Regions from separate parts of the Aerococcus viridans genome, predicted to be linked through region 2. Evidence: predicted binding sites of a transcription regulator. Region 2 holds the regulator's gene; the other holds the start of a gene.
The links. Region 2 encodes Rex, which represses fermentation and respiration genes when NADH is low (regulators of the CRP and FNR family bind a similar motif). Its sites were predicted from a motif close to TTGTGAANTANTTCACAA; they were not measured.

Region 1 (17,044 bases), 550 kb from region 2:
CTTTTGATTCAGTCGTATTAACTGCTGCGTTAAATGGTCTCGGGCAGCTTCTATGGATGAAAATTGGTAAGATTTACTGAAACATTGACGGCGAATATGTTTAACTCGACCTTCTACCGTCCCTTTCTCATGGCCGCTAAAACAATTAGTCACATTAATTTCAAAGCCGTAATAGAGAGACAATTTGATCAGCGATTCATTGAGTTCTTTTTCAGACCGGCCAATAAAGCGCGTGACGACATTGCGCATATTATCATAAACCACTTCCTGATAGACCCCTCCCACCATCTCAAAGAATTGAACATGGGCCTCTTGAAAAACATCTTGTTTCTGATTCGTATATAAATAGGCCCAATAAAAATCAGAGGCAGGACTCGCAAACACTGCTAAGTGGTAGGTGCGAACCTTACCGGCGATTTCCAGTTTGACTTCCCCAAAATCAAAGTCCACACGGTAACCTAAAGGCTACTCTTGTTTTTTGTTTCAACTGCCGCCAGTAATGGGCGACGGTACGGTAACCAATGGGATGACCTTCTTCAGCGAGAAGCTCATGCACAGCGATCGCGGTTAATGCTTGTTTATGCGGGCCTAACCGTTTATTCTTTTTCAATTCTTGTTGATATAATTCTTTCATCCGTGCTTCTACTGCAGGAGTATACGCCCGTGCTCTTCGCTTGGAACTGTCATACGACCGAGTTAAAACAAGCTGTTCGGTTGCTTCTTCCACTTCTTGTTCACTCTTACTGGAATTCAAATCGTCAATGCCTTTCTTATATCGATCACAAATGGCCTTCGCCGTCTTGCGATCGATTCCTAACTCTCTTACGATATGCCGATTGGACTCACCTTGGCGATATCTTGAGATAACATCAAATTGTTTCATTTACAAGCTGTCAGCTAAGGAAACCTAGGTATTGATACCTAGGAGGAATTAGCGAAATAGACAGGTCTTTTTGTTGATTTTACTAGGTTATCGTTTATGTTTCCTCTAAATAGCTAGTATAATGTATTTTAAGAGAAAAGAGGTGATAAGATGCAGTTAACGAAAACGATTAAAGTGCAATTATACCCAAGTGCTAGTGATATTGAAAAGTTCGAAGAAACTCAACAACAGTTTTTAAACGCTTGTAATTTTGTTTCGACATATATCTTTGACCATGACTTTGAATTAGGTCAAACGACTTTGCACAACGCCTTGTATCATCAGATACGTCAGGATTTTGGGCTGCAATCGCAAATGGCCCAGTCCGTGATGCGTACGGTAATCGCGAGATATAAGACCGTGAAAACACAGTTTAAACAAAAACCTAAGCGTTATAAAGATATCCATACAGGTAAATATCATACCCTATATAAAGACCTTTACCATTTAACGAAACCCCTAGGGTTTAAGCAACCAGTCGCTGTGTTCGTACGTAATCGTAACTACGCTTATCACCAAAACAATACCTATTCACTGACGACCAATCAAGGACGAATTAAAGTGTCTTGTGATAAGCAACATATCGATTATCTTCAACAATTTAGCCAGAATGCTTACAAGTTCGGTCAAGCTGAATTACTCTGTCGTAAGGGTAAGTGGTTCTTACACGTGTCCGCAAGTAAAGAGATAGACAGCCCAGATGAAACGAATATTCAACGTATTGTAGGCATTGACCGTGGTTTAAGACAGATACTAACTATTGCGGATGATACAGCTCATACTACCTTCTATTCGGGTAAAAGCTTGATGAAGAAAAGACGGCGTTTTAAGAAATTGCGCCAGTCCTTACAAGCGAAGAACACCAAATCAAGTCGTAGACGTCTTAAAACAATTGAAAGACGAGAGAACCGCTGGATGAATGATGTGAACCATCAATTATCAAAGACACTCGTTGACCGATACGGGGCCAATACCTTGTTTGTGGTGGAAGATCTTACGAACGTTACTTTTAACACGACTCACCACCGTAAGCAAGATGTACGGTATGAACACCATTCTTGGCGATTCTTCGATTTTGAAGAAAAGTTAATGTATAAAGCTTTAGAAAGTGGTTCGCAAGTTTTAAAAGTATCCGCACAATTTACGTCCCAACGTTGTCCGAAATGCGAATCAATTGATAGAGCTAATAGACAACAAGATAAGCACTTGTTTACTTGTCAGAATTGTGGGTATCAATCAAATGATGACCGTGTGGCAGCTATCAATATTCAAGAATTGGGTCACCGATATCTGTCGAGTGAGAAAAACCCGCGGTTTGAAAAAGTTGTGCCAATACAAAATTATTAAACATAAAACAATATTCGGTAAGTGTCTACAGACCGCTTACTGATGGGGTGCCAGTCAACCATCCCTTAGTGTCTTTAAACGGTTGGAGATATTATATCGTTTGTACAACCACCATGTTTAGGACAAACTCTCTGTTTTAACAGAGAGTAGTTGATTCTCATAATCACTCCTTCCGCCTCCATCCATTTAATCATGTATGGTAAGCATAAAAATAAGTGGCCCATTTTCAACGGCAACTTGCTGAATAATGGACCACTTTTAGAATACAACAAACAATGTGTATTACGATGAAGTAGAACAGTTGATAAAAAAACAAACGTCGGCTGAGTTTGAATAGAAAAAATCGGTTATTACATTTTTTGTAATAACCGATTTTTTTAATACAATCGTTTCTCTGTTCCGTCCAATTCAACATACATTGAAGCATCCTGAACGGTCTCCACAATACCATGATAATTATCATTTTGATCTTGCGCACCAATATACAAGATATAAATAAGTTTATTCCCAGGTGAGAACCACATAGGTTCAATAAAACGACGTTGTGCTTGAAGGTCTTCAGATAAGCGTTTAACCTTTGGCCAAACTCTAGCTGGGTGACAATATTCTAAGTCACGTCCAATTTCTAAAGGTGATCTTTGGAAGAGCATCTCGTCATAAGGACCGATATTATTAAAGTATTTAAACTTATGATCGCCGTCAACGTAAGTAATCTCAAAGGGCATTGAATCCAAAATGAGTCTCACTTGCTTTAAACTTAAATATCCTTCGCCGATACTAATCAATTGCTCATTAGAAAAATCCTTTGGATCATTGACTACTGTCTCATTGCTTGCAGACCAGTTGAATTCCAACTGTCCTTTACCAAATTGAAGTACTTGTGATTCTGCTTGAGACTGATGTTTGTGATTAACCTGAGTTAAATTAGCTGGATCCTTAAGTGTTAAATCAACCTTACTTTGAGGGAGTAAATTACGCCATTTATCCGTTTGAATATCTAAGATAGGTTGGATGTTTTGTATTATTTCAACGAATCCTTGATATTGCCCGGATTCATTAAAGAGTGCTTTATACGAAATATATAAAAATTCTGATTCATGTTCAAACCAAAAGCTTTCTTCAGTTAATGTGTTATCTTTGAAAGCTTGAACAATGGGTTCTAATGTATCCCAGACTGCTTCTGGATAGACATCTTCTACCTTAGCACCGATGTTTTCAGCGTGTCGTGGTAATATTGATGACTCCTTCTTGTGATTGAAGTATTGTACGATATCATTTTGATCAACAAAAGTAACTTTCACTGGGATGTAATCAAAGATGACTTTGATTTGTTCTAAGCTCAAGTAACCATCACCAATCGAAAGAGGCACTGTTGGGTTCATGATTTGGTTACTGCTTGAGTCAAGCGTCTCATCTGGTTCCCAAAGAACGGTAAATTGACCGCCATTAACGGTAATTTTTCGTGTTTCGATTGTTTTACTTTCCACTGTATTCATTGTTTTTTGAACTGACTTAGTTGGTGTAGGTACTTCTTGAATTGTTAATTCTTCAGCTTTTTTCGTATCTTCTTCGAGTAAGTCTGCCAGGTTTTCTGGTTCCCAAGTTTCGCGAGGAGGAATAATTGCATAGCCGTAATTATCGCTTTGCAGGGCGATGTTGTACCAATCCAATTGATTGAAACTTTCAAGTAAGATATTAATTAATATAGCTTCTTCTTTAAAAATCATTTCATTGAATTCAAATTGGAAAGCTTCATACGTATCTCTTACTTTTGAAAATTTAATATCGGGAAATTTTTCCATGGCTTTATAGGCGCGTTTGAATAAGTCACGGATCTCATCATCTTTTGCCCACATAACTTTTGGTGGAGCGTCGTGGCCGTAACTTTCCATAACCGGGAAGAATAAATGTTCTTTCCGGTTGTAATGGTTATCAAATTGCCCGATGATATCATATTGACGTTTAAGTCCTTTAATCATTCCATCAGACAATTCTTCAACCGGCATTTCTTCAAAGGTATCCAGAATATTGTTAATCCGTAGCAGGGCAGAGCGTAACGCCATATTCTCTTCTTTGAATACTGTTACGGGGTGTCCGGGGTGATCAGCATCGGGGGCTTTACCATCTTCAATCGTACCTTTGAACAGATTCGCGTGAACATTACATAGCTTAAGAACATCTTGAAACGTAATCACACTATCCCCATACATTAATTGATGCTCCATCATGGAGATTTCAATGGCACTCACACCCGTGAAATGCTCATTAAATTCATCCTGAACTGATTCAGGATCTGCTCCATGATGCAGTTTAAGAAGAATACCTTCTAATATATCTATGCGATTGTCTGTATTATTACTCATTCACGTCACCTCCGATGACAGTATAGCCGTTCCATTGTAGTTCATTCACTAATTGTTCCAAAGGAAGGTTGATTAATTTGCAGCCTTGTTTTAGTGTGACAACTTTTCCAACCGATTGTCTCATGGCTGGATTAGCTAAAGGTTTAAAGCCTAAATCGACAAGAATGTCGAGAAGTTCAGGGTGTGAATCAAGGACTTGTTTCACAGGTCTATTAAGGTCTACTTGATTTTCCATTTTCTTACCCCTTATAAAATTCGATTGATATTAAATCTATTCATGTATAAACTAAACGTACTATATTACATAATACTAGCGAACAAAAACTTCATAAGCAATATGAATAAAATAAATATATTATTTAAACGAAAGGAACATCTTTTATGAATGAAGAATTTGGTATTCTATTCAAAAACGAAGCATTAAAGTACGAAGAAGAATTACTAGAGCAATTAACAGGAGTCATCGATCCAGAGTTAGGCATAGATATTGCGAACTTAGGCCTAATATATGAAGTAGATATGGATGAAGCAGGGAAGGTTGAAGTCATAATGACTTTAACAACTGCCGGTTGTCCCTTAGCAGACTTCATTGATAGTGACGTGAGATATCAATTAGCTAACTTTGATAAAATTACTGAAATCGATATAAAAGTTGTCTTTAAACCGCATTGGGATTTATCTCGCATCTCACGCTTTGCTCGTATTGCTTTAGGTATTCCGAGTGATTTTATTCCGAATTAAATTAATATTTAAAAGTCCTGTCTAACGATGGGGCTATTTTTGTACAATGTTCTAAAATTCACATAAATAATTGTTATATCCTATTGCTTATTGTTATATCCTATTGCTTTAGGTATAAAAATAGTTTATCATATGTGTAATTAATCACAAGCTTAGATGTTTGCTTCGAATTTATATGGAGGGGATACCGTGGAAAAATTAAAAAACGAAAAAATGAATGTTAATCCTTGGGAAGGTTTTACAGGGACTAAATGGCAAGAGTCAATTGATGTTAGAGATTTTATTCAAGAGAATTATACTTTATACGAAGGTGATGATTCATTCTTAGAAGGTGCAACGATTGAAACTTTCCAATTATGGGATCAAGTAATGGAACTAACAAAAGCAGAACGTGATGCTGGTGGCATTCTAGATATGGATACTAAAGTTGTATCAACAATTACGTCACATGATGCGGGTTACCTGAACAAAGACGTTGAAAAAGTTGTGGGTGTTCAAACTGACAAACCTTTCAAACGTAGTTTACAACCATTCGGTGGAATCCATATGTCTGTTCAATCTGCAGAAGCATATGGCTACAAGATTGATCCAGAAATTGAACATATCTTTACAGAGTACCGCAAAACTCATAACCAAGGTGTATTTGATGTATACACACCTGAGATGCGTGCTGCTCGTCGTTCAGGAGTAATTACAGGACTTCCAGATGCTTACGGTCGTGGACGTATTATCGGAGATTACCGTCGTGTTGCATTATACGGAGTAAACCGTTTAATGGAAGAGAAACAAAAAGACTTCGCAAATATTGGTAACGGACAAATGAACGAAGAAGTTATGCGTCTACGTGAAGAAGTTAGTGAACAATACCGTGCCTTACAAGATTTAATTGAATTAGGTAATATTTACGGCTTTGATTTAACTCGTCCAGCTGAAACAGCGCAAGAAGCATTCCAATGGTTATACTTAGGATACTTAGCGGCAATTAAAGAACAAAATGGGGCAGCAATGTCATTAGGTCGTACATCTACATTCCTAGATATCTATATTGAACGTGATCTTGCTACAGGTGTGCTTTCAGAAAAAGATGCGCAAGAATTAGTTGACCATTTCGTTATGAAATTACGTCTAGTTAAATTCTCACGTACACCTGATTACAACCAATTATTCTCAGGAGATCCAACTTGGGTCACTGAAGCAATCGGTGGTGTTGGGATTGATGGACGACCACTAGTAACTAAAAACTCATTTAGATTCTTACATACATTATCAAACTTAGGACCAGCACCAGAACCAAACTTAACTGTGTTATGGTCACCAAGCTTACCAACTCATTTCAAACGATTTGTTGCGAAGATGTCTATTGACACATCAGCCATTCAATATGAAAATGACGACATTATGCGTCCAATTTACGGTGATGACTATGCCATCGCATGTTGTGTGTCAGCGATGGAAGTTGGTAAACAAATGCAATTCTTCGGTGCGCGCGCGAACTTAGCAAAAGCATTATTATATGCAATCAACGGTGGTGTCGACGAAATGTCGAAAGCACAAGTTGGACCAAGCTATCGAGCAATTACTTCAGAATACTTAGAATATGATGAAGTGATGGAACGTTATGATGACATGTTAGAATGGTTAGCAGGATTGTATATCAATTCATTAAACGTTATCCACTATATGCACGATAAATACAGCTATGAAAGTATCGAAATGGCTTTACATGATACAAATGTAAAACGTACGATGGCTACAGGTATTGCTGGATTCTCAGTTGCAATTGATGCTTTATCAGCAATCAAATATGCAAAAGTTAAAACAATCCGTGATGAAAATGGTCTAGTTGTCGATTATGAAATCGAAGGTGAATTCCCACAATACGGTAATAACGATAAACGTGCCGATGAGATCGGTGTTGATTTACTTAAAGCATTCATGACTAAAGTTAAGAAACATCCAACATACCGTGATGCTATCCATACAACATCAATCTTAACTATTACATCAAACGTTGTTTACGGTAAGAAAACTGGTAACACGCCAGACGGTCGTCGTGAAGGAGAGCCATTTGCTCCTGGAGCGAACCCAATGCACGGACGTGATACTCATGGGGCGTTAGCAAGTTTACTTTCAGTTGCTAAGATGCCTTACGAATATGCTTTAGATGGAATTTCAAATACATTCTCAATCATTCCAAAAGCATTAGGTAAAGATGAAGAAATTCAAAAAGATAACTTAGTGAATATGTTAGACGGATACATTAAAGAAGGTGGACACCACTTAAACGTTAACGTGTTTAACCGTGAAACGTTATTAGATGCGATGGATCACCCAGAAGAATATCCACAATTAACTATCCGTGTATCTGGTTATGCTGTAAACTTCATCAAATTAACTAGAGAGCAACAAATGGATGTTATTAACCGTACAATGCACAGTTCAATGTAATCACTTAAGTTTTAGATATCTTGTTGAAGGGGGATATATCTTGTCAGAAGTTAAAACACCAATTATTGGGAACGTCCACTCGACTGAAAGTTTCGGATCAGTTGACGGACCAGGGATACGATTCATCTCTTTTATGCAAGGATGTCGTCTTCGTTGTCAGTTTTGTCATAATCCAGATACTTGGAATATGCGTGGAGGAACGCAATATACACCACAAGAATTATTCGATGAAGCCATACAATACCGTTCTTTTTGGGGTAATAGCGGCGGAGTAACTGTAAGTGGGGGAGAACCTTTACTTCAAATCGAATTTCTGATTGAATATTTCAAAATTTGTAAAGCACATGGTGTCCACACAACCATTGATACGTGTGGCGCACCCTTTACATTAGAGGAACCATTCCGCTCACAATTTGAAGAACTGATGAAGTATACTGATCTGTTCTTATTTGATATTAAGCATATTGATCCAAAAGGTCATGTAAAATTAACGGGTGTGCGCAATGAGAATATCATGCAGATGGCTGAATTACTTTCAGAGTTGAATATACCTGTTTGGATTCGACACGTACTTGTTCCAACGCGTACGGATTACGATGAGTATCTGATTCGATTAGGCGATTATGTTGAAACTTTATCAAATGTTCGCAAGTTCGAGGTGCTTCCATATCATAAACTAGGTGTCTACAAATATGAGGCACTTGGATTTAAATACCGTTTGGAAGGAGTCGAACCACCGACTGCAGAACGGGTCGAGAATGCTAAAAGATTGTTGAGAACAGAACGCTATAAAGGATATTTAGATGATTAAATAAAGCGACATAATTAAAGCGTAACACTTTAAAACAGTGTTGCGCTTTTTATGTATTTCTAGCAAATATTACCAGTATATTCAAAAAAATATTTATATCAATAAAACAATATCAATATTGTTATATAACAGAAGCGTCAATATGCTCATTTAATCACATATAGAGAATTATCATTGAATGAAACAGCATAGATAACTGTTACAACACCTAATAAAAACCTATTATATTAGCGTTTTTAACAATAAACCTCTTTACTTTCGTTTGTGAAAAGAGTAACATGTAATCAAAGATAAAGAAAAGGGGAGCGTAACAATGACGGAATTAATTGAAAAAGAAGTTATCGGAAATGTTAATTACATGATTAATGGTTTAGTAGAAAAAGGTTTGGTTGCTTTAGAGGAATTCGATCATTTTAATCAAGAGCAAATTGATCACATTGTAGCGAAAGCTTCAGTTGCAGCTTTAGATCAACATGGTACTTTAGCAAGACATGCGGTTGAAGAAACTGGCCGTGGTGTATTTGAAGACAAGGCGACAAAGAACTTATTTGCTTGTGAGCACGTTGTAAATTACATGCGAGATATGAAGACAGTTGGTGTTATCAGTGATGATGAAGTGACGGGGATCACAGAAATTGCTGAACCTGTTGGAGTTATTTGCGCCATCACTCCGACAACGAATCCGACGTCGACAACTATTTTCAAAGCGCTCATCGCATTAAAAACTCGTAACCCAATCATTTTTTCATTTCACCCGGCAGCACTTGAGTCATCGGCTCACGCTGCTCAAATCGTTCGAGATGCAGCGATTGAAGCAGGTGCACCAGAAAACTGTGTACAGTGGATTACAGAACCATCGTTAGATGCAACGAATGCATTAATGAATCACGATGGGGTTGCGACAATCTTAGCCACTGGTGGAAATGCCATGGTTAAATCAGCTTACTCATGTGGTAAGCCAGCTTTAGGAGTAGGGGCAGGAAATGTGCCAGCTTACGTTGAAAAGACAGCAAACGTTAAGCAAGCAGCTTATGACATCGTATTAAGTAAATCATTCGATAACGGAATGGTATGTGCTTCTGAACAAGCCGCAATTGTTGATAAAGAAATCTATAAAGAATTTAAAGATGAATTAGTAAGCTATCATGCTTATATCGTAAATTCAAAAGAGAAAGCACTATTAGAGGAATTTTGTTTCGGTTCTAAAGCATTCAGTGAAAACTGTGCTGGCGCAAAATTAAATAATGAAATTGTTGGGAAACCAGCGACATGGATTGCAGAACAAGCAGGTTTCACCGTTCCGGAAGAAACAAATATTCTAGTAGCAGAGGTGTCAGAAGTTGGACCAAACGAACCATTAACACGCGAAAAACTATCTCCAGTCTTAGCCTTATTGAAGTCAGAAACAACTGAAGATGGAATTCAAAAAGCTGCACAAATGGTTGAGTTCTTTGGATTAGGTCACTCAGCTGCGATTCATACACAAAATCAAGAATTAGCAAATGAATTCGGCCGTCAAGTTAAAGCCATTCGAGTTATTTGGAACTCTCCTTCAACATTCGGGGGAATCGGAGATGTATACAATGCTTTCATCCCATCATTAACTCTAGGTTGCGGATCATACGGACGCAACTCAGTTGGTGGAAACGTCGGAGCATTGAATTTACTTAACATTAAAACAGTTGGGAGACGACGCAATAACATGCAATGGTTTAAAGTACCTTCAAAAATCTATTTCGAACGTGACTCAATCCAATATTTAAAAACAATGGCTGATGTTGAACGTGTCATGATTATTACGGATGAATCAATGATGAAACTCGGCTTTACGCAAAGAATTATCGACCAACTTGAGGCACGCCAAAACAAAGTAAATTACCAAATCTTCCATAACGTTGAGCCAGATCCAGATATTACAACTGTTAGAAGTGGAGCTGAAGCGATGGCTCAATTCCAACCCGATACAATTATCGCCCTAGGTGGTGGATCTGTTATGGATGCGGCTAAAGTCATGTGGTTATTCTACGAACAACCAGAAGTAGACTTTAGAGATTTAGTTCAAAAATTCCTAGACATTCGTAAAAGAGCAGTTAAGTTCCCAGAACTTGGGTCTAAAGCGAAGTATGTAGGTATTCCAACGACATCAGGAACAGGCTCTGAAGTGACACCATTTGCGGTTATCTCTGATAAGAAAAATAATATGAAATACCCATTAGCGGACTATTCATTACTACCAACAGTCGCAATTGTAGATCCTGCTTTAGTTGAGACTGTACCAGATTTTGTTACAGCTGATACAGGGATGGACGTGTTAACCCACGCAATCGAAGCTTATGTATCAGTGATGGCTAACGACTTTACTGATGGACTTGCTTTACAAGCAATTAAGATTGTATTCGAAAACTTAGAAGCTTCAGTAAAATATAATGATCCAGAAGCACGTGAAAGAATGCATAACGCTTCAACTATGGCTGGTATGGCATTTGGTAATGCCTTCTTAGGAATTAACCACTCAATGGCTCATAAGATTGGTGGAGTTTTCCATACAGTTCACGGTCGAACAAATGCGATTTTACTACCATTCGTTATTCGCTATAACGGAACCCGCCCAGCGAAACAAGCGAACTGGCCAAAATACAATTACTACAAAGCGGATGTAAAATACCAAGACATCGCTAAATTAATCGGACTTGATGCAAAAACTCCAGAAGAAGGAGTAAAAAACTTAGCTCAAGCTGTGTTCGAACTTGGAGAACGTGTTGGAATTCAAATGAGTCTAAAAGACCAGGGCGTTGATGAATCTGCCTTCATGGATAAAACAGAAGATATCGCCTACTTAGCCTTTGAGGACCAGTGTACACCAGTGAATCCGCGCTTAGCTTTAGTAAATGAAATGCAAGAAATCCTTGAAGATGCTTATTATGGATATAAAGAAAGACAAGCAAACTACAATTAATAGTATCCAACGCATCTAGTAATACCTAAATTTGATCCCCTTTTATACACGTATATGCCTTGCTTGCGCAAGTAAGGCATATACGTTTTTTGGTTTTGAGTTGTACCTAGCTAGAAGAATAAAAATAAATTGTTCTAGCTGAGGTGATTAACTGGAAGAATAAATACCAATTGTTCCAGCTGAGGTGCTTAACTGGAAGAATAAAAATAAATTGTTCCAGCTGAGGCGCTTAACTAGAAGAATAAAAACTAATTGTTCCAGCTGAGGCGCTTAACTGGAAGAATATAAACTAATTCTTCCACTTGTTGAGGTAAGCTTATTCACGCTTGTCTTTGAAATCAAGCATTTTCTCCTTTTAGTATAAACTTATATATATTAAGATAGTAATATAAAGTGAAGAAAATGAAGGAGAGGGTATTATGTCACACGCTTTACCTAATATTGGAAAAGTTGCTACCAAAGCACTCAAACTATTGATGTCACACAACTTGAGCCTAGTTATTTAAAAGCTAGCGGTTTCCGTGAAATTAAGAAGTTTTGGGGCTACGTACTCTTTATATATCATTGGGTAGATGAAGAATAGCATATTGAATGAAACGCGTGGTGAAGACCATGCGTTTTTTGATAAACTAATCATATAGACAAGTGATTATATTTTTTGAAATAGCCATTTACTTACCCCCAATCATACATTTGAATTGGGGTTCTTTTCTGGTTATGCTAAAATGATGCTAAATAAGAGAGATAAAGGAGCTTAACAATGAAATTAATTTCATGGAATATTGATTCTTTAAATGCCGCTTTAACTGGGGCATCTCCGCGTGCTGAATTATCGCGAGAGGTCTTAAAAATGATTCGCGAACACCAACCAGATGTAATTGCGATTCAAGAGACAAAACTATCGGCGAAAGGTCCAACTAAAAAACATTTGGATATTATTGAAGCAGATGTGCCTGACTATAAAGTGGTCTGGGTGTCTAGTGTTGAGCCTGCCCGTAAAGGTTACGCTGGTACCATGTTCTTATACAAGAAAGACTACACGCCAGAAGTCACTTTCCCACAAATTGGAGCACCAACGACGATGGATTATGAAGGTCGTATGATTACGTTAGAATTTACTGATTTTTATGTAACCAATGTTTACACACCAAATGCGGGCTCTGCTTTAGCGCGTTTAGAAGACCGTCAAGTTTGGGATGTGCAGTATGCAAACTATTTAGCGGACTTGGATGCTAAGAAACCAGTGATTGCTTGTGGTGATTTTAATGTCGCCCATACAGAAATTGATTTGGCACACCCTAAAAATAATCATTTTTCTGCTGGTTTCACTGATGAAGAACGTGCTGGCTTTACCAATTTGTTAAACCGCGGTTTCACAGATACCTTCCGTCATATTCATGGCGACGTTGAAGGTGTTTATACTTGGTGGGCACAACGAGTGAAAACAAGCAAAATCAACAATTCCGGATGGCGCATTGATTATTGGTTGGTAAGTGACCGGATTGCAGACAAAGTGCAAAAATCTGAAATGCTAGACTCTGGTACACGTCAAGACCACACACCAATTTTGTTAGAAATTGATATCTAGTTATAGAGGATAATAAATCATGAGGCTGGGCTAATGGTAGCTCAGCTTTTTTAATTTACTGTTAGGCTTGTACGGCGTTTGATCCTATTCTTTAATGCCTTTTTGAATTTTGCGTATCTTCTTTTGTGTGTTTTTGCCTGCGATTTTCTTTAATTTCTCTTGACCAAAAACATAGTAGAGAATATTGGCGAAAAGTTGGTACATACTATCTAGCTGGCCAAAGTCTACATATGCTTTAATGGGTTGATAGGCAGATTCGCTGACCATAAATTGTTGATTGTCAAATGTATCCTCATCAGCTTGATTGCTTAATGATGGATGATGAGTGAAGTGGTTGAACTGACTATAAAAAGCCATTTGATTAAAGAATCGTAAGTGTTGTTGGCGGAAGGTGGCATAAAAACCCATTTTTTCTCTTAAGTATTTATTTTTTAGATTGATTCTATATTTGAAGTGGTTGTCTACTTCAATCCAGGTATCCTTCTTGCACTGGGCATCCGCATAGTAGACTTGTATATTATGTAAGGCCAGAATGTGATTGATCTCCTTTTTGTCATCAAAGCGTTGGAAGGCAAATTTTCCAAGGGTAATCGGTAACCGCTTATTACTATCCAAAATATGCGTGTGTGTTTGATTGAAATAAGTCGCCGGGAAGGCGTATTGGTCATGCCAAGCTTTCAAGAGTGACATGGTGTCTAGGTGACTAATGCCAAAGGATTGGTCGGTGAAAAGAATAATTGTCTTAAAAGGTAGTTTGAATGCCGATACATTATAGAGGAGGGACATGTTTTGAAGCAGTTGATTGAAGTGACGGGGATTTCCAGTGATGGCTTTTTCGATGATGGTGTTGAGATGATCTTGCCAATTGAATTTTTCTGGGACTGTTTCAAGATTCCTGTTATACATGCGCATGTTCTACCACCTTTATACTTTTTGTTATCTTATTTATAACATTGTATTTATTTTTATGAAACCAAATAATTGCTAGGACTTGAAAATAGATTGTTTTATATTGAATAAGTGATATTTTGAGCTCATTTACAGTTTTTGCTGCGTCACTTTTGACTTTTAAGTGATAATTCTAGTGAAAAATACTAGCCTGTCATCCTAATATGGACTTGCCTTTTCCTCAGTTATAAACGTATTTTAAGTTACCTGCAGGTGATGAAAAGATACTTTAAGCTCGTTTAGGGGAGGAAATTGCTTTTATGTTTGATCAATATCAGTATCCGGAGTTGTTGGACCAGTATCATGGTGTGATTGTGCATGTCTTAAATCGATATCATGTGGATGTGTATAAGTCTTATTACGATGATATTTACCAGTTGGCGCAGATTGCTTTATATCAAGCAGCGGAGGATTTTGATGGGGATCCGCTAAGTGAGGCTGACCGTTACCGGTTTGTGGCTTATGTGAAGCGGGTGATAACTTGGCGGGTGTTGGATGAATTGCGTAAGCACACACGTTTGGGTGGTCAGGAATTTTCGACAGCGGATGACTGGGTGTTTGAGGAAGGTTTAGGTGAGGGGCCGAGGATTGAGTTAACAGCTGATATTGAGCATTTCTTAGCTGAGGCGGCGAAAATATTACAACATCGTGATTTAGACTTTCTATACCAAGTGATTGCTTGTCAGGGGAAGACCAAGTTATTACTTGAAATTTACCCAATTTCTCGCCAAGCTATTTACAATAAGAAACGCAATTTGATGGACAAACTACAATCTATTCGCCATTTGTTGGTGGGTTAGGAGACAAGATGAAATCAACAACATTTAAAGAATATAAAGGCCTTTTAATTGCATTTGGACATGGAAATGGGGACCCAGGTGCCGTATCTGGGCAATTTACTGAGGCAGAAATGGTACGGAAGTTAAAACCCTATATTGAAAAATGTGCTAAAGCAGCTGGCATCAAAGTGGCTTTCTATATGGACAATCTTTACCAACATGCAACAGATATGAAGACCTATGCGGATTGGGTGGTGGTTGAAGTACATATGGATGCAGCTCTTCAACCACAAAAAGGCGGGCACATCATCATTCATTCGGACTATGTGACAGATGCTATAGATGATAACTTGATTGCAATGATTGAAAAGCATTTTGGCTTAGTCACTAGAAACGGTTTAGGCTTATCAAAAAGAGGGGACTTGTTGAATTGTAATAATGCACGAAGTTGGGGAATTAATTACCGGTTACTGGAATTATTTTTCCTAGCAGATGCAACTGACCGCAATTATTACTTGGCTAATCTAGACTTAGTGGCTAAAAATATGGTGGAAGCTGTAGTCGGCGTTCAAGTTGCGGATGATAAAGTTTGCCAATGTACGCGCTAGCTAGGGTCACTGTGTCATAGCGATGTGTGAAAAACCTAAAATCACTTCAATGTATATATAAGAAAAGCCATCGTGGTTGGGGATGAACCCTTACCGCGATGGCTTTTTTGTCTTTTGTTTAAGTCTATAATCTATTGATTTTCTTCAGGGATAATCCAAAACTCTGTGCCAATTTCTTCGTTACGGTCAAGTACTGCTTGGTTGAAGTCTTCTGATTGGTAGATAGCTTTGATATCTTCCACCCAAGGCTGGTCCATTTTATCTGCAGTCGTAATGGCTTCAAGTAGTAGGCCTTCGATTGGTTGTTCTGTGACCAAACGGGAGTCTAAGTCCATACCCGCGTCATAAGCGATTGATCCAGCAACTAAGGCATAAGAGACATCTTGGATTGCAGGTGGGACAGCAGCACTTTGCATTTCGACAATTTCAATGCCTACATGATTTTCTTCGATATCGTCAGCAGTCACTTTGGCTGCTTCAACGTCTGGGTTTAAAGTGATCCACCCAAGGTCTTCCATGAGTAATAAACCACGCATCATGGAAACTGTACCATTACCGATAGCGATGGTATCACCTTCTTCAACAGCATCAAGACTGTCTTTTTGCCCCGGATAGATAGCTGCCGGTACAGTTGGGATACGGACAATTTGCTCAAAGCTAGCACCCAGAGTATCATTATAACTTTCAGTGTTCAAACGGTTACCGTCTACATTGATATCCGCTTCACCCTCATCAACAGCAATCATAGCTTGGCGTAATTCAGAAAACTGAATTTCTTCAACGGTGTAGCCCTGTTCTTCTAATCTTGGGGCCACTTCTTCCATAAATAGAATAGAATAGGGGCCAGGTGATGTGGCCACTTTGATGGTTTGTGTATCTTCCGTCTGCTTTCCGCAAGCAGCGACCACCAAAGTGATTAAAGCCAGTCCAAGATAACGCAAATATTTTTTCATTTTTCTACCTCCCAAAGGTGTTTTATTCATCCACTTAAACTTATCATAAATTGTTGGGAATAAGGACACAGTATGCTTGGGACGGGTTATTGGATATCGATCATTATTGACAGTTTTGGATTTAACTTCATTTTTTGTAAAAGTAATTGAACAGTTTATTCTATTTCTACATATGGTAAAATAAGGTTATTGAAATCAGTAAGAGGAGTGACAAAATGACTTTAGGGATAGGTATTTTAGATTTTATACCTCGGGATAAAAATACATCGGTATTAGAGTCCTTTGAGCAGTCAATAGAATTAGCTAAATTGGCGGATGAAAAGGGCTTAGACCGATACTGGCTAACAGAACACCACTCAACGCCAGCTGTCTTATCATCAACTCCACAGTTATTATTAGCCCGTTACGGTGCAGCAACAAAGCAGATTAAGTTGGGTACGGGTGCGGTGATTATCAATAATTCCACTCCTTATCAAATTGCAGAGAACTATATGGTGCTTGAAGCCATGTATCCTGGACGTGTTGAAGCAGGTGTTGGCCATTCTATGCCAAAAGAAGTTACCCGTCAGGAAACATTGGG
Region 2 (17,044 bases):
GGCGTTGAACATTATATTCATGTGTACGATTCGCCAGAAACAGTGGTGAATGTGGATATTTTCGCCCCAGCGCGTGAAGACTACAACGAAGCTTACAGCCAATTCTTGAAACAACAAGGCTACCAAGGCTTTAACATTATTGACTAATTAGAAATAGAGACATTAGGACTGATTTGAATAGGACTAAAGACGGGAAAAGGATGATATAAATGGAAATGCGCAACCTTGTAAAAGAAAAAATTGCTGAAAAAGGCTATGCTATCGGTGCTTTTGTGGCATCAAGCTCTTCGTTAAATACGGAAATTTTAGGGGTCAATGGCTTCGACTTTGCTATGATTGACTTCGAACATGCTCAAACAAGCTTAGAAACAGCCTTAGATATGGTGCGTGCAGCCGAATTATACGGTACTGCCCCATATGCCCGTGTTTACAACCCAGAAGATGGTCCAATGATGGGTCGAATGTTGGATATCGGTTTACATGGATTGATGATTCCAATGGTCAATACCAAAGCACAAGCGGAATTCGTGATTCAAAACACTAAAATGCCTCCAATCGGGATCCGCGGTAAAGGGATTGGGCGTGGACCACTTTGGGGTGCTTATGAAAACTACAACAAGGGTGAAGTAGACGAAAAATCCATGGTTATCGTCCAATGTGAAACCCCAGAAGCAGTTGAAAACGTTGAAGAGATCGTGAGTGTTGAAGGAATTGACTGTGTGTACATCGGTCGTCTTGACCTAGCGCATGCCATGGGTGTTGAAGACCCATCAACAAGTCCAGAACTTGAAGCCAATATTCAAAAAGTCCTTAAAGCTTGTAAAGATGCAGGTAAAATTCCAGGCATCTTTACAGCTAATGCACAAGATGCAATCAACCGAATTCAACAAGGATTCCAATTCGTCACGGTATTGAACGACTTGGCCTTCTTCCGTCAAGCCACCAAGACCCGGATTGACGATGTCCGCAAAGGGGTAGAAGGGGACAAATACCAAGTGGACGACGCCGTATTCTTGAAATAGATAGTATTTTGGGGTGTTTTCCCATAAAACGCAAGATAAAAAAATAAGGCAAGCCATCATATTGAATGTGGCATGCCTTATTTTGCGTTACTATAGGTTTTCTAGTTTAGTAGCGGCTTCTTCCCAAGCAGTCATGACTTGGTCTAGCGCTTCTTCTTTTTCTTGAAGCGTTTGGTTTAGTTGATTCAATTTCTCGAAGTCATCTAAGAATTCGGGCTTGGTCATATCCAGTTGAATACCTTCGATGGTTGCCTCCAATTCGGCCATAGTTTCTTCATGCTGAGCAATTTCCCGTTGCAATTTACGCTCTTCTCTTTGCTTGTCTTTAGACATTTGGAAGGCTTGTTTGGTATCAGAAGCAGGTTCAATCACTGCTTTTTCAACTTTTTCTTGGTTATTTTCAGCTTCTAATAGGGCTAATCGTTCTTCTTCAGAGGCTTTTTTAGCTACGTAATAATCGTAGTCACCTAGATAAAGTGTCGAACCTTCAGGGTTGATTTCTAAAACGGAAGTGGCAATTCGATTGATAAAGTACCGGTCATGGCTGACAAATAACAATGTGCCGTCGTACTCGATCAAAGCATTTTCCAAGACTTCTTTAGAATCGATGTCCAAATGGTTGGTCGGCTCATCAAGAATCAAGAAATTGTCATGTCTAAGTGCTAGTTTAGCCAATTCAAGACGGGCTTTTTCCCCACCAGAAAGGGTGGCAACGGACTTAGTCACGTCGTTTCCAGTAAATAGGAAAGATCCAAGAATTGTCCGAATATCCCGCTCCATCATCGTCGGATGTTCATCCCACAATTCATGCAGGACATCTTTTTTCGAATTTAGATTCCCTAATTCCTGGTCATAGTAACCCATTTGTAGATGAGCGCCATAGTCGATGGTACCGCGTAGAGCAGGGATTTGTTTGATGATTGTTTTTAATAAAGTTGATTTTCCTACACCATTTGGCCCAACGATGGCAATGGCTTCTTGTTTCCGCAATTGGAAAGAAATGGGTTCAGCTAAAACATTGTCCGGACTATAACCAACCGCTAACTTATTGGCTTGTAAGACGTCGTTCCCGGAAGGTTCAGCTACTGAAAACTGGATACGAGCTGATTTCTCATCATTCATTGGCTTTTCAATCTTGGTCATTTTCTCTAACTGCCTACGACGGGATTGGGCCATCTTCGTGGTAGATGCGCGAACGATATTACGGGCTACATAGTCCTCTAATTTGGCAATCTCTTCTTGCTGTTTCTCGTAGGCCTTCATTTGCAGGGTGACACGTTGTACGCGTTCCTTCAAGTAGAAAGAGTAGTTCCCCTTGTAATAATGAATACCTTGGTGGGCCATTTCATAAGTTTCATTGGTCACAGCATCCAAGAAATACCGGTCATGGGACACGATTAATAAGGCACCAGGATATTTTGGTAGATAGTTCTCTAACCAAGTTAATGTCTCAATATCCAAGTGGTTAGTCGGCTCATCGAGAATCAATAAATCTTTCTTTTCTAGTAGGATTTTCGCTAAAGCCAGACGAGTACGTTGGCCACCAGAAAGCGTCGAAATCTTACGGTCGTAGTCCTCATCGAAGAATTTGAAACCGTGTAAGACCATACGGATTTCTGATTCGTAACCATAAGCGTTAAAACGAATCAAGTCCTCTTGAAGCTTGTCATAGCGGTTTAAGGCAGCTTCATAGGCTTCAGCATCTTGCATGAGTTCTTCGTCAGCCAAGGCTAGGGCCGCTGTTTCGGATTCTTTCAATAATTTAATAACGGGTTCAAAAACAGAGACCATTTCTTCGTAAATAGTCCGGTCACCAGAAACCGCAGTGTGTTGGTCCATATAAGCAATAGTTGTTCCTTTAGTCAAGGACACTTGGCCATCATCAGGTGCTTCAATGTTGGCTAACATTTTTAATAGTGTCGACTTACCAGCACCGTTGCGGCCAACCAGGGCAATTCGACTGTTGTGTTGGATAGTCATTTGTACGTTTTCAAAAATTACTTCAACGCCATAGCGTCGAGATAGATTTGAACCTTGTAATATGATCATAATAGGCATGATCCTTTCATTTATTGTCTTAATTATTTTACCACAAAAAGATTTGAGCATTCCTTGGAAACTTTTTATAAAATATTGCAATTTTTAATATAGTCTAAAATTTGGTGAGTAGGCACTCTTGTGTTAATTTCACAAACTTGGTATACTGTCTAAGAAATCATTTTAGAATAAGAAAGAGGACTGAACATGCGTAAAATACCCAAAGCAACAGCCAAAAGATTACCACTATACCATCGCTACCTGCGCGTATTCAAAAACATGGGGAAAACACGCGTTTCTTCAACAGAATTAAGTGAAGCAGTAAAAGTTGAAAGTGCAACGATTAGACGTGACTTTTCATACTTTGGGGCTTTAGGTAAACGTGGTTACGGCTACGATATCGATGCCTTATTAGAATTCTTTGGTAAGACTTTAAGCCAAGACCGTTTAACAACAGTAGCCCTTGTAGGGGTTGGTAACCTTGGTAATGCCTTATTAAACTACAACTTCAAGAAATCAAACAATATCCGTATTGGCGCAGCTTTCGATATCAACCAAGATATCATCGGAACAGTCCACAATGGGGTACCTGTTTATGACATGAAGGATTTAACGAAGCAATTGAAATTAATGGATATTGAAGTGGTCATTCTTTCGGTACCTGAAGCAGTTGCCCAAAATATGATTCCAGCATTAGAAGAAGCAGAGATTAAAGGTATCTTGAACTTTACGCCAGTGAGGTTGGATGTACCGGATAGCATCAGAGTGCAGGATGTAGACTTCACCAATGAATTACAAACATTGATCTACTTCATCTCAACAAATTCGTAATGACTTGTTAGTATATTATGCAATCATGTAAGCATTCGGTATAGGATGCTGGTGTCGGTGGTTAAATACTTTATTTATACAAAAGTTTGAGTTGGAAAATTATAGCAAGGTAACCTGAATGACATTCTTGTTTGGCAATTTAGTTTTACCTTACTAATTAATCAGTTGAATAAAATAGTCGCAGGATTCAAAATCTATATAAATATACAAGCGAATAGGCCGAGATGTTTTTTCTCGGCCTATTCTGTATGTTTTAAATCGCCTGAAAGTTTGTTAAGTTTCACATATGTGATCTAAAATGATGTTAAATACTTTGCAATTTTTATCAAAAATTGATATTTTTCAGGTCGTTATTTAGATTTTAACTGCCGTACTATACCAATCGTTTTGAATAAATCCATCATTTCATAGGCTGTAATACCAATGGCTAGGTATACTGCCCAATCCCAACCGGTATCTTCTACGCTACGAATGGCAAAGTTGAGCGCTAGAAAGATAAATAAGGCTTTGAATAGTAATAAGAATATTACTGGTCCTTTTAATTTCAACAACTACATTCCTCTCTTCAAGATTAGTCTGATTTTAGTCAAAGTTAATCTTAGATTTCACTTAATAAAATTACCTTAATTTCCGCATAAAATCAAGGTTTTCGACTTGTGGGTAAAAATAGGTCAAAAAAAGTCAACATTTCTCTTGCAATTCATATTTGATTGTTTTAATATAGGAAATGTAGAGGTTAGCAGTCAATCAAAGAGAGTGCTAATCTCTAAAAAAACCAAGTAATTTAGCTTGGGTTTGACAAATATTTTATCTAAATGGAGGGACATGTAAATGATTAAACCATTAAACGGACGCGCAGTTGTGAGAGTTGAAGAGGCTAAAGAGCAAACAGTTTCAGGTATCGTATTACCGTCAGCTGCTAAAGAGAAACAACAAGTAGGTGTTGTTGAAGCAGTTGCTGAGAATACGGAAGATTTCACATCACAATTGAAAGAAGGCGACCGCGTTCTATTTGAAAAATATGCAGGTTCAACATTTGAATATGATGGTCAAGAATTATTAATTATTAAAGAAAGCGATATTATCGCAATTGTAGATTAGTCAATTTATCAATATTTACAGATTAATAAAAATATAAAATTTTATGAGGTGAATGAATAAATGGCAAAAGATATTAAATTTTCAGAAGATGCACGTCAATCAATGGTTCGTGGGATTGATATATTAGCTGATACGGTGAAAGTAACTTTAGGACCAAAAGGTCGTAATGTTGTTTTAGACCAAAGTTATGGTTCACCGCTAATCACTAACGATGGTGTAACTATCGCTAAAGACATTGAATTAGAAGATAAATTTGAAGATATGGGTGCAAAACTAGTTGCTGAAGTAGCTTCAAAAACAAATGATATTGCCGGTGACGGTACAACAACTGCAACTGTTTTAACACAAGCAATTGTAACTGAAGGTATGAAAAACGTTACTGCTGGTGCTAACCCAGTAGGTGTTCGTCGCGGGATTGACAAAGCAATTCGCGTAGCGTCAGATCGGTTATCTGAAATTTCAGTTCCTGTAGATTCTAAAGGCGCTATCGCTAACGTTGCATCAATTTCATCAGGCGACAGCGAAGTTGGTGACTTAATTGCAGAAGCAATGGAAAAAGTTGGCCAAGATGGCGTCATCACTATTGAAGAATCTCAATCAATTGATACCTCTCTAGATGTTGTTGAGGGTATGCAATTTGACCGTGGTTACCTATCTCAATATATGGTAACTGACAATGACAAGATGGAAGCCGTTTTAGAAAATCCTTATATTTTATTAACAGATAAAAAGATTTCTAATATCCAAGACATCTTGCCAGTTCTAGAACAAGTTGTTCAAGAAGGTCGTGCATTACTATTGGTAGCTGACGATATTGACGGTGAAGCATTACCAACACTAGTTTTAAATAAAATCCGTGGTACTTTCAACGTTGTTGGGGTAAAAGCACCAGCCTTTGGTGACCGTCGTAAAGCAATGTTAGAAGACCTATCTATCCTAACAGGTGGTCAAGTTATTACTGAAGACTTAGGACTTGAATTAAAAGATACGACAATTGACCAATTAGGTTCTGCTAACCGCGTTGTAATCACAAAAGATGAAACAACTATTGTTGAGGGTGCGGGCGATAAAGAGCAATTAGCACAACGTGTTGCCCAAATCCGTACTCAAATTGAAGAAACAACTTCTGAATATGACCGTGAGAAATTATTAGAACGCTTAGCTAAATTAGCTGGTGGTGTTGCTGTTGTTAAAGTTGGTGCAGCTACTGAGTCAGAATTAAAAGAACGTAAATTACGTATCGAAGATGCTTTAAATGCCACACGTGCGGCTGTTGATCAAGGTATCGTAGCTGGTGGTGGTACTGCCTTCGTCAATGCTAAAAAAGCAGTTGCTGAATTAGCTGAAACATTAGTTGGTGATGAACGAACTGGTGCACAAATCGTCTTACGTGCTTTAGAAGCACCAGTACGTCAAATCGCTGAGAATGCTGGTTTAGAAGGATCTGTTATTGTTGAAAAATTAAAAGAACAAGCAGACGGCATTGGTTTTAATGCAGCAACTTCTGAATGGGTAAACATGATTGAAGAAGGAATTGTTGACCCAACAAAAGTTTCTCGCTCAGCATTGCAAAACGCAGGTTCAGTAGCTGGATTAATCTTATCTACTGAAGCAGCTGTTGCAAGCCAACCGAAACCTGAACCACAAATGCCAGCAATGGATCCAAGTGCAGGTATGTATTAAAAAACAGGGTGAGAGAGCCGATGCCAAGAGAGGAACGATGGAAGGTTAGGGCAGTGGCTGACAAAGTCAGCAACAATCTAATCTGAACCGCAGCCCTCTCTGGAGGCTCGAACCCGACTAGGGCAAGAGATATTGATCTGCCGATTATTGGCTGATGAAATCGAATACCCTATAAATAACAAACTATGGGGCCGTGACAGTGATGTCGCGGCTCTTTTTTTATTCATTTTCTGTAGGTAAGAGTTCAACCTATCTTTCAGTTAGGGCTTTTGATTATAATAAAGCTATGGATTTATTGAACTGAAAAAATACTGAATGGTTGAAGGGGCGTTTGATGATGTTATTTACAGAAGATGCGAGCTACTATGCTGAACAAATTAAAGAAGGGAAGTTGTCAGTTAAGGAGGTTGTGATTGCTGCTTTAAAGAATATGACGGCTTTGAACCCGACTTTAAATGCGGTTGTTTGGCGTCAAGACGCAGATGCTTTGGCCAAAGCGGATGAGTATGACGCGCTTTTAGCGACATTGACCCCGCAGGAAAAAGCGGATTTACCACCTTTTTTCGGGGTGCCAACTTTAATTAAAGATCTTGGCCAGTCACAAGCTGGTCAGTTGGCTGCGAGTGGGTCGATATTACTCAAAGATAACATGGCGACGGTAACGGACAATTTCGTTCAAGCTGTTGAAAAGGCTGGTTTTATCGCGGTTGGTCGGTCTAACGTGCCTGAATTTGGTTTTAAAGGGATTAGTGATTCTAAAACTTTTGGCGCGGTTAATTCGCCGATTGATACCAACCGTAATCCAGGTGGTTCAAGTGGTGGCGCGGCTGCGGCCTTAAAATCTGGAATGGTGCCTTTAACCTATGCTTCTGATGGGGGCGGATCGATTCGAATGCCTGCGTCTTATTCAGGGCTGATTGGTTTGAAACCGAGTCGTGGGCGTATGCCAGTTGGTCCCGGTCAATACCGGAGTTGGCAAGGTGCTGCGGTACCTTTTGCCTTAACAAAATCAGTCCGTGATACTTGGACCTTGTTGAAGGTCTTGCAGGTCACCCAATATGAGGCGCCTTTCCCAATGCCAACAATCGAAGAAGACCAATTGGTGGATTTAGACCGGCCCTTACGTATTGGTTATCTGACTGATTTGAATGACCAATTAACCATCAGTGAAGTGGGGCAGGCTGTCTTAGACCAGGTGATCGAACAGTTGAAAGCGCTGGGTCATGATGTCTTTGAAGTTGCGGACCCAGTGGACCGGATTCAAGTCATGAAGTCTTACTTTAAAATGAACAGTGTTGAAACAACGGTGATGATGGAGGGTATTGCCCAAGCACTTGGCCGTGAGTTAACGGATGCGGATATGGAACCCTTGACTTGGGCGATTTACCGGTCTGGTTACAAAATTTCAGCGGTGGAATTAAGTCAAATGATTGGCGACTGGGACCGATGGGCAGCCATTTATGAAGCAGGATTCAAGCATTATGACCTCTTGCTGACGCCAACAACGAATGGACCAGCGCCTAAACATGGGATTTTTGAAGCCGATGAAACAATTCTTGCAGCGGAAAAAGACATCGACCAGTTAAGCCAAGAGGACCAGCAACAGCTTATTTGGGATCATTTTGGCCAATCAATCCCTTATTCGCCATATGTGTCGATTGTCAACTTAATCGGCCAACCAGCGATTTCCCTGCCGATGTTTAAAAATGAAGAAGGACTGCCAATTGGGGCGCAATTTATTGCCAACAAAGGAAACGAATACCTGCTATTGCAATTGGCTAAGCAGATTGAAGCAGCTGACTTGTTGGATACAGACATTGTGAATTTGTAGGAAAATATGCCGCCATCTAGAAAATAATCACACCATCAACAAGGGCTTGCCCACAAGGGTCAGGCCTATTTTGCGCGCCAGGAAAAGGTCCAGAATTTTTTCCAAAAATAAAAAAGGCTTGTTATTTTCTCATTATTTGTTAACATTCTCATTAACGAATACTAGAAAAGACAAAAATTTGTCAATGTATCAAAGGAGTGTATTGCTATGGCCATCTGGTCTAATAAATTTCACGAGGAAATGTCACAAGATGCTTATCAATTCAACCAGTCTATCCAAGTAGATTATCGCTTGTTGGACGCTGACCTTCGTGGGTCAAAAGCCCATGCGGCCATGTTAGGTCACCAAGGGATTCTTGGTTTAGAGGAGTCGGATAGCTTGGTAAAAGAGCTTGAACAAATGCGTCAAGATTATGCGGATGGGACTTTAGCCGTTGATTTTACAACAGAAGATGTTCACTCTTTCATCGAGGCTGAGTTGACTAAACGTCTTGGCACAATTGGGAAGAAGGTCCATACTGGTCGGTCTCGTAATGACCAGGTAGCGACGGCTATGCGGATTTATGTGTTGGATGAATTGCAAGATTTTATCGAGAAAACCCAAGAAGCGATTGAGGCTATCTTGACAAAAGCAGAGGGACACTTGGATACGATTATGCCAGGCTACACCCACTTACAACGGGCGCAACCAATCACTTATGCCCACTATTTATTGGCTTATGCGCAGATGTTTAGCCGTGACTTATCGCGGTTTGCGGACCTTTCAGACCGGGTAGCGGACGATATGCCGCTGGGTGCGGGGGCCTTAGCGACGTCCACTTACCCAATTGACCCTTTCTATACAACTGGCCAGGTGGCAGGTTTCACAGCACCATATGTTAACTCAATCGATGCGGTATCCAACAACGATTATGCCATCGAATTCCTGTCAGATTTAGCCGTGATGTCCATGCACATGTCCCGTTACGCAGAAGAAACGATCATGTGGTCCAGCCAAGAATTCCGTTTCATCAGCCTGAAGGATTCATTCTCAACTGGTTCATCGATCATGCCTCAGAAGAAGAATGCGGATATCCATGAATTAATGCGTGGGAAAACGGGTCGGGTTTACGGCAACCTGATGAGTGTGTTAACGATCATGAAAGGCCTGCCGCTTGCTTACAATAAAGACTTGCAAGAAATTAAGGAACAGCTTTTTGACGGGATTGACCATGTAAAAGCAATGTTAACTCTGTTACCAGGTATGCTAGAAGCAACAATCGTCAATAAGGATGTGATGTATGCAGCATGTGGTACTGGCTTTTTAAATGCTACGGATTGTGCGGACTACTTGACCAACAAAGGGATGGCCTTTAGAGATGCCTACCAGGTATCCGGAGATTTAGTAGGTTATTGTACGGAAAACCGAAAGAGCTTGGAAGAATTAAGCTTAGCTGAGTACCAAGAATTCTCAGAATTATTTGATGTCGATATTTATGACGCCATCGATTTGAAGAATTGTGTTTACCGCCGGAATGTTGCTGGGGGGCCAGCGCCAGAAGCTGTGACTGCAGCAATCGTAAGGGTTCGAGCGAATATTTCCTAGGTTAAAAAGTTTGTAAAAAGAATTTTACTTTTCCGGTTGACTTTCTATAAATTACCGATTAGAATAATTAAAAGAAAATGATAAAAACTTAAAAATAAATGATAGATGTTATTTTTTTATGAGAATTGAATATTAAATCATAGAAGCAAAGAGTAACAAGGGTACTGACTAAAGCGAGTAGACGATTGGTGGAAGGTCTATGTCAGGAGAATTGTGAACCGCATTGCTGAGATAATTGAGTGAAGTAAGTTAATCAGATATAAAAGTAGCTCAATTCGTTAGGCGCGTTAAGTCATCAAGCGTTGATGTATTTTTGTCAGCAGTAGAGTGGTACCGTGGATATTAACCGCCTCTTCATTTGAAGGGGCGGATTTTTTTATTTTCCGGGCCGACAAATGAAAGCTTGTTTATAAAGATTGGATGAAAGTCTAGTTTTTTACAAGGGGAAGCTTATAGACAAAAATCGCGACAGTAGAGTGGTACCGTGGATATTCGTCCGCCTCTTCTTTTTAGGAGAGGTGGGCTTTTTTTATAGGAAAAATCTAGGAGGTTGAAGAAAATGTTTAGTCAGCTGAAGAAGAAAAATCAAGTGGGATGGCAGTTGAAGGGTTTTAATTTGATGGTTATTTTGGCCATCTTGATCAGTCTTGTTGTACCAGCCAAAAGTGTTTCCGCATCGTCTTGGACGGGTCCTGAAGCAGCGGCTGAGGTTGAAGGTGAAGATACATTACTATCGGAGATTCAAGAACGTGGTGTGCTTAGAATGGGGACTGCTTCTGGTTACTCACCTTATGAGTTTACCGTTTTAAGAGACGGTCAAAACGAAGTCGTCGGGATTGATGTTTTCCTAGGAGAATATATTGCAGACCAATTAGGGGTTGAACTGGAAGTTGTTGATATGGAGTTTGGGTCGTTGATCGCTTCGCTTGAAACGGGAGGTATCGACATGATCATCGCTGGTATGGGGGCAACTGAAGAACGTGACCAATCCATAGACTTCTCAAATGCTTATGAATTATCTGGTCAATCCATCGTTATCCGTGAAGGCGAAGAAGATGAAATTGTAGATTATACCTCATTTGAAAATGGCGCGCATACCATTGCTGTATCTGAAGCGACATTACAAGAGGGTTATGTGAGAGACTTCTTTGAAAATCCAGACTTGTTGATCATGCGTAAATCAGGGGATGCCATTGCGGCCTTAATTTCTGGCCAAGCAGATGGGGTGTTACTAGATGACACGGTTGCCGGTGCCAATGCAGCTGAAAATGAAGGGTTAACCGTTATTGACTCTAACTTAGACGGCATGGTTGAAGATCAAGGGAAATCAATTGGTATCCCGGAAAACCAACCATCCTTACAAACAGCTATCAACGATATTCTAGAAGATGTGAATGACCAAGGCTTAATCGAAACTTGGACAGAAGCCTCATTTGATATTATCGCTGGTGAAAACGCGGGAACAGGTTGGACCACCTACTGGCCATATTTTTGGGACGGGATTAAAACAACCTTGATTATTGCAGGGGTATCCATCTTCTTCGGTATGATCTTGGGGATTTTCTTAGCCCTTATGCGTTTGACTAATAACCCAGTTTTAAAATTCTTGGCGACAGCTTATATCGAGTTTGTGCGTGGTACACCATTAATGATCCAAGTCTTATTCATGTTCCTTGGTGTAGGGTCTATCTTTGGCTGGTCTACAATGACTGCCGGTTTGGTGTCAGTATCCATGAACTCGGGTGCTTATATCGCGGAGATTATCCGTGGGGGTATTCAATCCGTTGATAAGGGGCAAGCTGAGGCTGCGCGTTCACTAGGGCTTGGCTACTGGCAAACCATGCGGAAAGTCATTTTTCCGCAATCATTAAGATCGATTTGGCCGTCACTGGGGAATGAATTTATCACCTTGATCAAGGAATCTTCTATTGTATCGACCATTGGGGTGGCGGAATTAACCTTCCAAACACGTGCGGTAACAAGTATTACTTACCAAGCAGTGGTCCCATTATTTATTTCAATGATCATCTACTTCATCATGACTTATGCCTTGTCGCAAGTCTTGAATGTATATGAGAGAAAGATGAACCAAAAATACGCTTAACGATTTTAATTAGAAAATTTTAGATAGAAAATTTTAGACAGAAATTTAGGAGGCATTCATTATGGCAAGAACAAAAGCAGACATTAAAAAGGTTTTACTAGCATACTCAGGTGGGTTAGACACTTCAGTGATTATTCCTTGGTTAAAGGAAAACTATAACGACTGTGAAGTTATCGGGATGACTGGTAATGTTGGTCAAGAAGAAGACTTTGAATTCTTGAAAGAAAAAGCGGTAGCCTGTGGGGCGACGAAATTATATGTAGAAGACTTGCGTGAGGAATTCATTACGGATTACATTTTCCCAGCGATCCAAGCAGGTGCTAAATACGAGTCGACTTATTTATTAGGGACTGCCTACGCGCGTCCATTAATTGCTAAACGTATGGTTGAAATTGCGCATTTAGAAGACTGTGACGCTATTGTTCACGGTTGTACTGGGAAAGGAAACGACCAAGTGCGTTTCGAGTTAGGCATCCGTGAATTCGATCCAACAATGACGATCATCGCCCCATGGCGTGAATGGGATATCTTGTCTCGTGAGCAAGCCTTTGACTACGCAGAAGCGCATAACGTGCCACTACCAATTACACGTGAAACCAACTACTCTAAAGACGAAAATATATTCCACTTGTCACATGAAGGGTTAGACTTAGAAGACCCAACCAACAAACCAAACTACGAAGAAATCTTGGAATTAGGGGTATCACCACAATCTGCACCTGACCAAGAAGTTGAAGTTACGGTGACCTTTGAATCAGGTATCCCCATTGCTGTAAACGGGGAAAAATTAGCACCAATCGCTTTACTAGAAAAATTAAATGAAATTGGTGGCGCCAATGGGATCGGTATCTTAGATGTCGTTGAAAACCGTTTAGTAGGGATGAAATCACGTGGGGTATATGAAACACCAGGTGGCACTATTCTTTACCACGCTCATGAGAAATTAGAGCAAATCGCTTTAGACCGTGACACACAACACTACAAACAAAGCGTAGCCTTGAAATACGCTGACCTAGTTTACAACGGTTTATGGTTTAGCCCATTACGTAAAGCACTGCAAGTCTTTGTAGACGAAACACAAAAAACTGTGACCGGGTCAGTGACAATGATTCTGTATAAAGGGAATATCATCGACGCAGGTATGACAAGTCCTTACTCATTATATTCAGATGAATTAGCAACCTTTGGTGAAGATGATATCTACAACCAAAATGATGCAGAAGGCTTCATCAAACTATTTGGTTTACCACAATCAGCACGTACAATGGCTGAGCAAATTTGGGCCAAAGGTGAAACAACAGAACCAGGTGCCTTTTCGGATGTTGCAAGAAATAATGAATGGTTAAGATAACTAAGTACGTGACAAGTCTAATTTGGCGAGCCCGATATCCGCTAAGTGCGAAACGGTCCGTAGCTTAAAATGCATATATTCTTCCGAATTGAGGGGCTGTACTTTTGGTGCAGTCCTTTTTCCTGTATATAGATAAAAATGAGCATCCAAAGAAATGGTACACTGAACAGGATTTTGCTGCGGAATTCATGTTCACATTCTGGCTTTTTATGTGGAGGGAGCTCGTGTACTTTTGCGCAAAATAAGTGAGTTGTTAAATAAGATAAAGGTTATAAAACACAAAGATTGTACTCTTTGAGCAAATAGTCCATTTTGTACAACTTACAATTTGTAAGTAAAAACCTTGATATAGTGGGGATATTCATATCACAAGGGTGACAAATCTTCATTTCGCAATAAAAAACTTGTTATACGAAGCGCTAACTTTTGATATTTCGAATTCGAGGTGTTATGATATATCATGTAAGATAAAAAAATTAAGAATATTTGAAAAGGAGATTTTTAACATGACAAAATTTGGTGTAGTAGTAGGTTCTATCCGTCAAAACTCTTTGTCTGAAGGTGTAGCGAAAGCTATCGTTGCTGGTTTACCAGAAGGTTCAGAAGTTAACTTTTTAGAAATCGCAAACTTACCTTTATATAACCAAGACTTAGACGCTAACTCTCCAGCAGAATACGAAGAGTTCCGTGCACAAGTTGCAGCTCAAGATGCGATCATCTTTGTAACACCTGAACACAACCGTAATATCCCAGCTGCATTGAAAAATGCTTTAGACGTCGCTTCTCGTCCTTGGGGTCAAAACGTATGGGCTGGTAAACCTGCTTTAGTAGCATCTCAATCTATCTCTGGTATTGCTGGTACTTTAGCGCATCACTCATTACGTCAATCATTAGTATTCTTAGACTTACAAACTATGGCTCAACCAGAACTTTACATCAACACATCTGAAACTTCTGACATGGAGACTGGTGAAGTAACTAACGAAGACTCTAAACAATTCTTAGCAAGCGCTGGTGCGCAATTCGCAGAATACGCAGCTAAATTCGTAGGCTAATTTATATATAAATCAAACCAAGAAGGCTAGCCCCGTGCTAGTCTTTTTTTATTGGAAAGGAACATCTTCCTCTTCTTTGTAGGCCATCGCGGTGATAGATGACCAAACGCATAATTGCTGACTTGATCGTTCAATTTGTCAGCTTTTTTGCGTGAAAATCTCATGTAAAAAATACCTACAAAACTGCTATAAGCAAGGAAACCTAGACCAAATAAGCTTTCTGATGCTTGAAAACGACTGATACTTTTTCAACATTTCAACCGACAGTGATTGACAAATACACGGTCATGTCAATATAATGTAGTGGACGTGGTAAAACCACATACTATTTTAATAAATATTCAATGAAACAAAGAGTAAATTATCTACTGGTATAGCGAGGGGCGTTGGTGTGAGGCCTTACAGAATGGATGATTGAACCGCATTGTTGAGAAAAATGACTGAACCTTTGTTAGTAAGTCATTTCGCTAATGACGTTACCATTTCAAGTAAGGGGAGGTGAAGGCCATCCCTAAAATTAGAGTGGTACCGTGGATCTCCGCCTCTGTTATAGAGGTGGGGATTTTTTTATTGCCTAAAATAGTAAAAGTTGAAGTTAGCTAATTAAATAGTTGATAAGAAGCAAATGTTGATATAAGAGAAAAATGCTTTAGAGGAGGCAGAATCATGAAATATATGAAACAAATTATCTTGGTTTGTATGACACTTGTCCTAGCCATGGTTGGGTTGAGTCAAAGTCCCGTTTTGGCAACTGAAGAGGGTCAATCAGCGGCATCTACCATCGATGCCAGTGAAGCAACAGCACCTGGAGAGGACACTTTATACCAAGACATCAAAGACCGAGGGGTATTGCGGGTTGGGACTAACTCAACGTATGCACCTTTTGAATTCTCTATTTTGAAAGATGGCAAAAATCAAGTTGTTGGACTAGATATCTTCTTAGCACAAAAAATCGCAGATGACTTAGGCGTAGACCTTGAAGTTGTTGATATGGAGTTTTCGAATTTATTAACATCATTGGATACTGGTCAAATTGATATTGTATTAGCAGGAATGACTTCCACTGAAGAGCGCGCTAAATCAGTAGATTTTTCTGATATCTACCAAGTTTCTGGTCAATCATTTGTTATTCAAGAAAGCAAAGTGAGTGAAATTACAGATGATAGCTACTTTTCAAATGGTGGAAAAATTTCTATTGGTGAAGGGACCACACAACAGTTATTAGTTGGAGAATATTACCCTAATTCAGAAGTACAAGTAATGCGTACGACGACTGATTCCATTTCAGCTTTAGATTCGGGGTTAGTTGACGGGGTATTATTAGATGAGGACGTAGCCGGAGCGTATGCGGCGGAAAATCCTAGTTTAACAGTTATTGAAGCGAATTTACCAATCCAAGATCCTGGTAAGGCAGCAGCAATGCCAAAAGACCAACCTACATTACAAGCAGCAGTCAACAAATCCATTGCGGACGCTCAGGAACAAGGTTTAATTGACCAATGGTTGGAGGAATCCTACCAAATTATTGAGGACAATCGTCAATCGACTTGGGCAGCTTATGCGCCTTATTTCGTGAATGGTTTAAAAACAACTTTAGTCATTTCAGCGACAGCTATTTTCTTTGGTTTAATTATTGGTGCAGCGCTAGCGTTAATGCGTTTATCGGAAAATAAATTAGTCGATTTGATAGCTCAAGCTTACATCGAAGTAGTTCGTGGGACACCACTAATGATTCAAGTATTATTTGTTTACCTCGGTTTTGCTGGTATGTTTGGTTGGTCAACCATGACATCAGGTTTGGTTGCGGTATCTCTAAACTCAGGTGCTTATATTGCAGAAATTATCCGTGGAGGTATCAGTTCTGTAGATAAAGGGCAGGCTGAAGCTGCTCGCTCACTTGGTTTAGGCTACTGGACAACGATGCGGAAAGTTATTTTTCCACAATCATTAAGATCTATCTGGCCATCACTAGGGAATGAGTTCGTATCCTTAATTAAAGAATCATCTATCGTATCTACAATCGGTGTAGCGGAATTAACCTTCCAAACCCGTAATGTATCAACGATTACCTTTAATGGTATCATTCCACTAATCATCTCAATGGCTATCTACTTTATGTTAACCTTCACCCTAACAAAATTATTAAACGTTTATGAACGGCGAATGAATGAAAAATATGCTCAATAATTATACGAACTGGCGTCGCAACACTTAGTTGCGATGCTTTTTTAATTCTGATTGGTATTATTTCAGCTTTATGGCAAACCTAGTTATCATTAAGTTATATATGAACTACAGCGCCATTAAAATGGCGTGTTTCTAGGAACACTCATGACTTGTTCCACTTATTTCAAAGCAAAACAGCGGTCTAAGCTATTTAACTAAGGCCTGTTCCAGGCCAATATTTAATATATTTTTAGCTGCGTTGATATCTCTATCGTGATG

Region 1: the regulator Rex is predicted to act here: its motif matches at 5,506-5,523, upstream of pflB (formate C-acetyltransferase).

Annotation. Positions count from the first base shown of each region.
Region 1 is NZ_CP014164.1:1,472,883-1,489,926, reverse strand. It holds gene AWM76_RS07075 (Mu transposase domain-containing protein) at 1-450, opposite strand, end outside; gene AWM76_RS07070 (helix-turn-helix domain-containing protein) at 440-883, opposite strand; gene AWM76_RS07065 (RNA-guided endonuclease TnpB family protein) at 1,034-2,269, shown strand; gene AWM76_RS07060 (DUF438 domain-containing protein) at 2,647-4,632, opposite strand; gene AWM76_RS07055 (DUF1858 domain-containing protein) at 4,625-4,867, opposite strand; gene AWM76_RS07050 (metal-sulfur cluster assembly factor) at 5,014-5,373, shown strand; gene pflB (formate C-acetyltransferase) at 5,587-7,821, shown strand; gene pflA (pyruvate formate-lyase-activating protein) at 7,862-8,632, shown strand; gene adhE (bifunctional acetaldehyde-CoA/alcohol dehydrogenase) at 8,946-11,588, shown strand; gene AWM76_RS07030 (exodeoxyribonuclease III) at 12,349-13,176, shown strand; gene AWM76_RS07025 (hypothetical protein) at 13,261-14,088, opposite strand; gene AWM76_RS07020 (sigma-70 family RNA polymerase sigma factor) at 14,385-14,924, shown strand; gene AWM76_RS07015 (N-acetylmuramoyl-L-alanine amidase) at 14,933-15,511, shown strand; gene AWM76_RS07010 (MetQ/NlpA family ABC transporter substrate-binding protein) at 15,643-16,464, opposite strand; gene AWM76_RS07005 (MsnO8 family LLM class oxidoreductase) at 16,680-17,044, shown strand, end outside.
Region 2 is NZ_CP014164.1:2,022,164-2,039,207, reverse strand. It holds gene AWM76_RS09530 (cupin domain-containing protein) at 1-147, shown strand, start outside; gene AWM76_RS09525 (HpcH/HpaI aldolase family protein) at 210-1,022, shown strand; gene AWM76_RS09520 (ABC-F family ATP-binding cassette domain-containing protein) at 1,113-3,071, opposite strand; gene AWM76_RS09515 (redox-sensing transcriptional repressor Rex) at 3,267-3,890, shown strand; gene AWM76_RS09510 (hypothetical protein) at 4,241-4,441, opposite strand; gene AWM76_RS09505 (co-chaperone GroES) at 4,722-4,991, shown strand; gene groL (chaperonin GroEL) at 5,052-6,674, shown strand; gene AWM76_RS09495 (amidase) at 7,012-8,505, shown strand; gene argH (argininosuccinate lyase) at 8,713-10,089, shown strand; T-box leader at 10,221-10,446, shown strand; gene AWM76_RS09485 (ABC transporter substrate-binding protein/permease) at 10,649-12,193, shown strand; gene AWM76_RS09480 (argininosuccinate synthase) at 12,255-13,544, shown strand; gene AWM76_RS09475 (NADPH-dependent FMN reductase) at 14,051-14,599, shown strand; T-box leader at 14,935-15,148, shown strand; gene AWM76_RS09470 (ABC transporter substrate-binding protein/permease) at 15,266-16,786, shown strand; gene AWM76_RS09465 (transposase) at 16,973-17,044, opposite strand, start outside.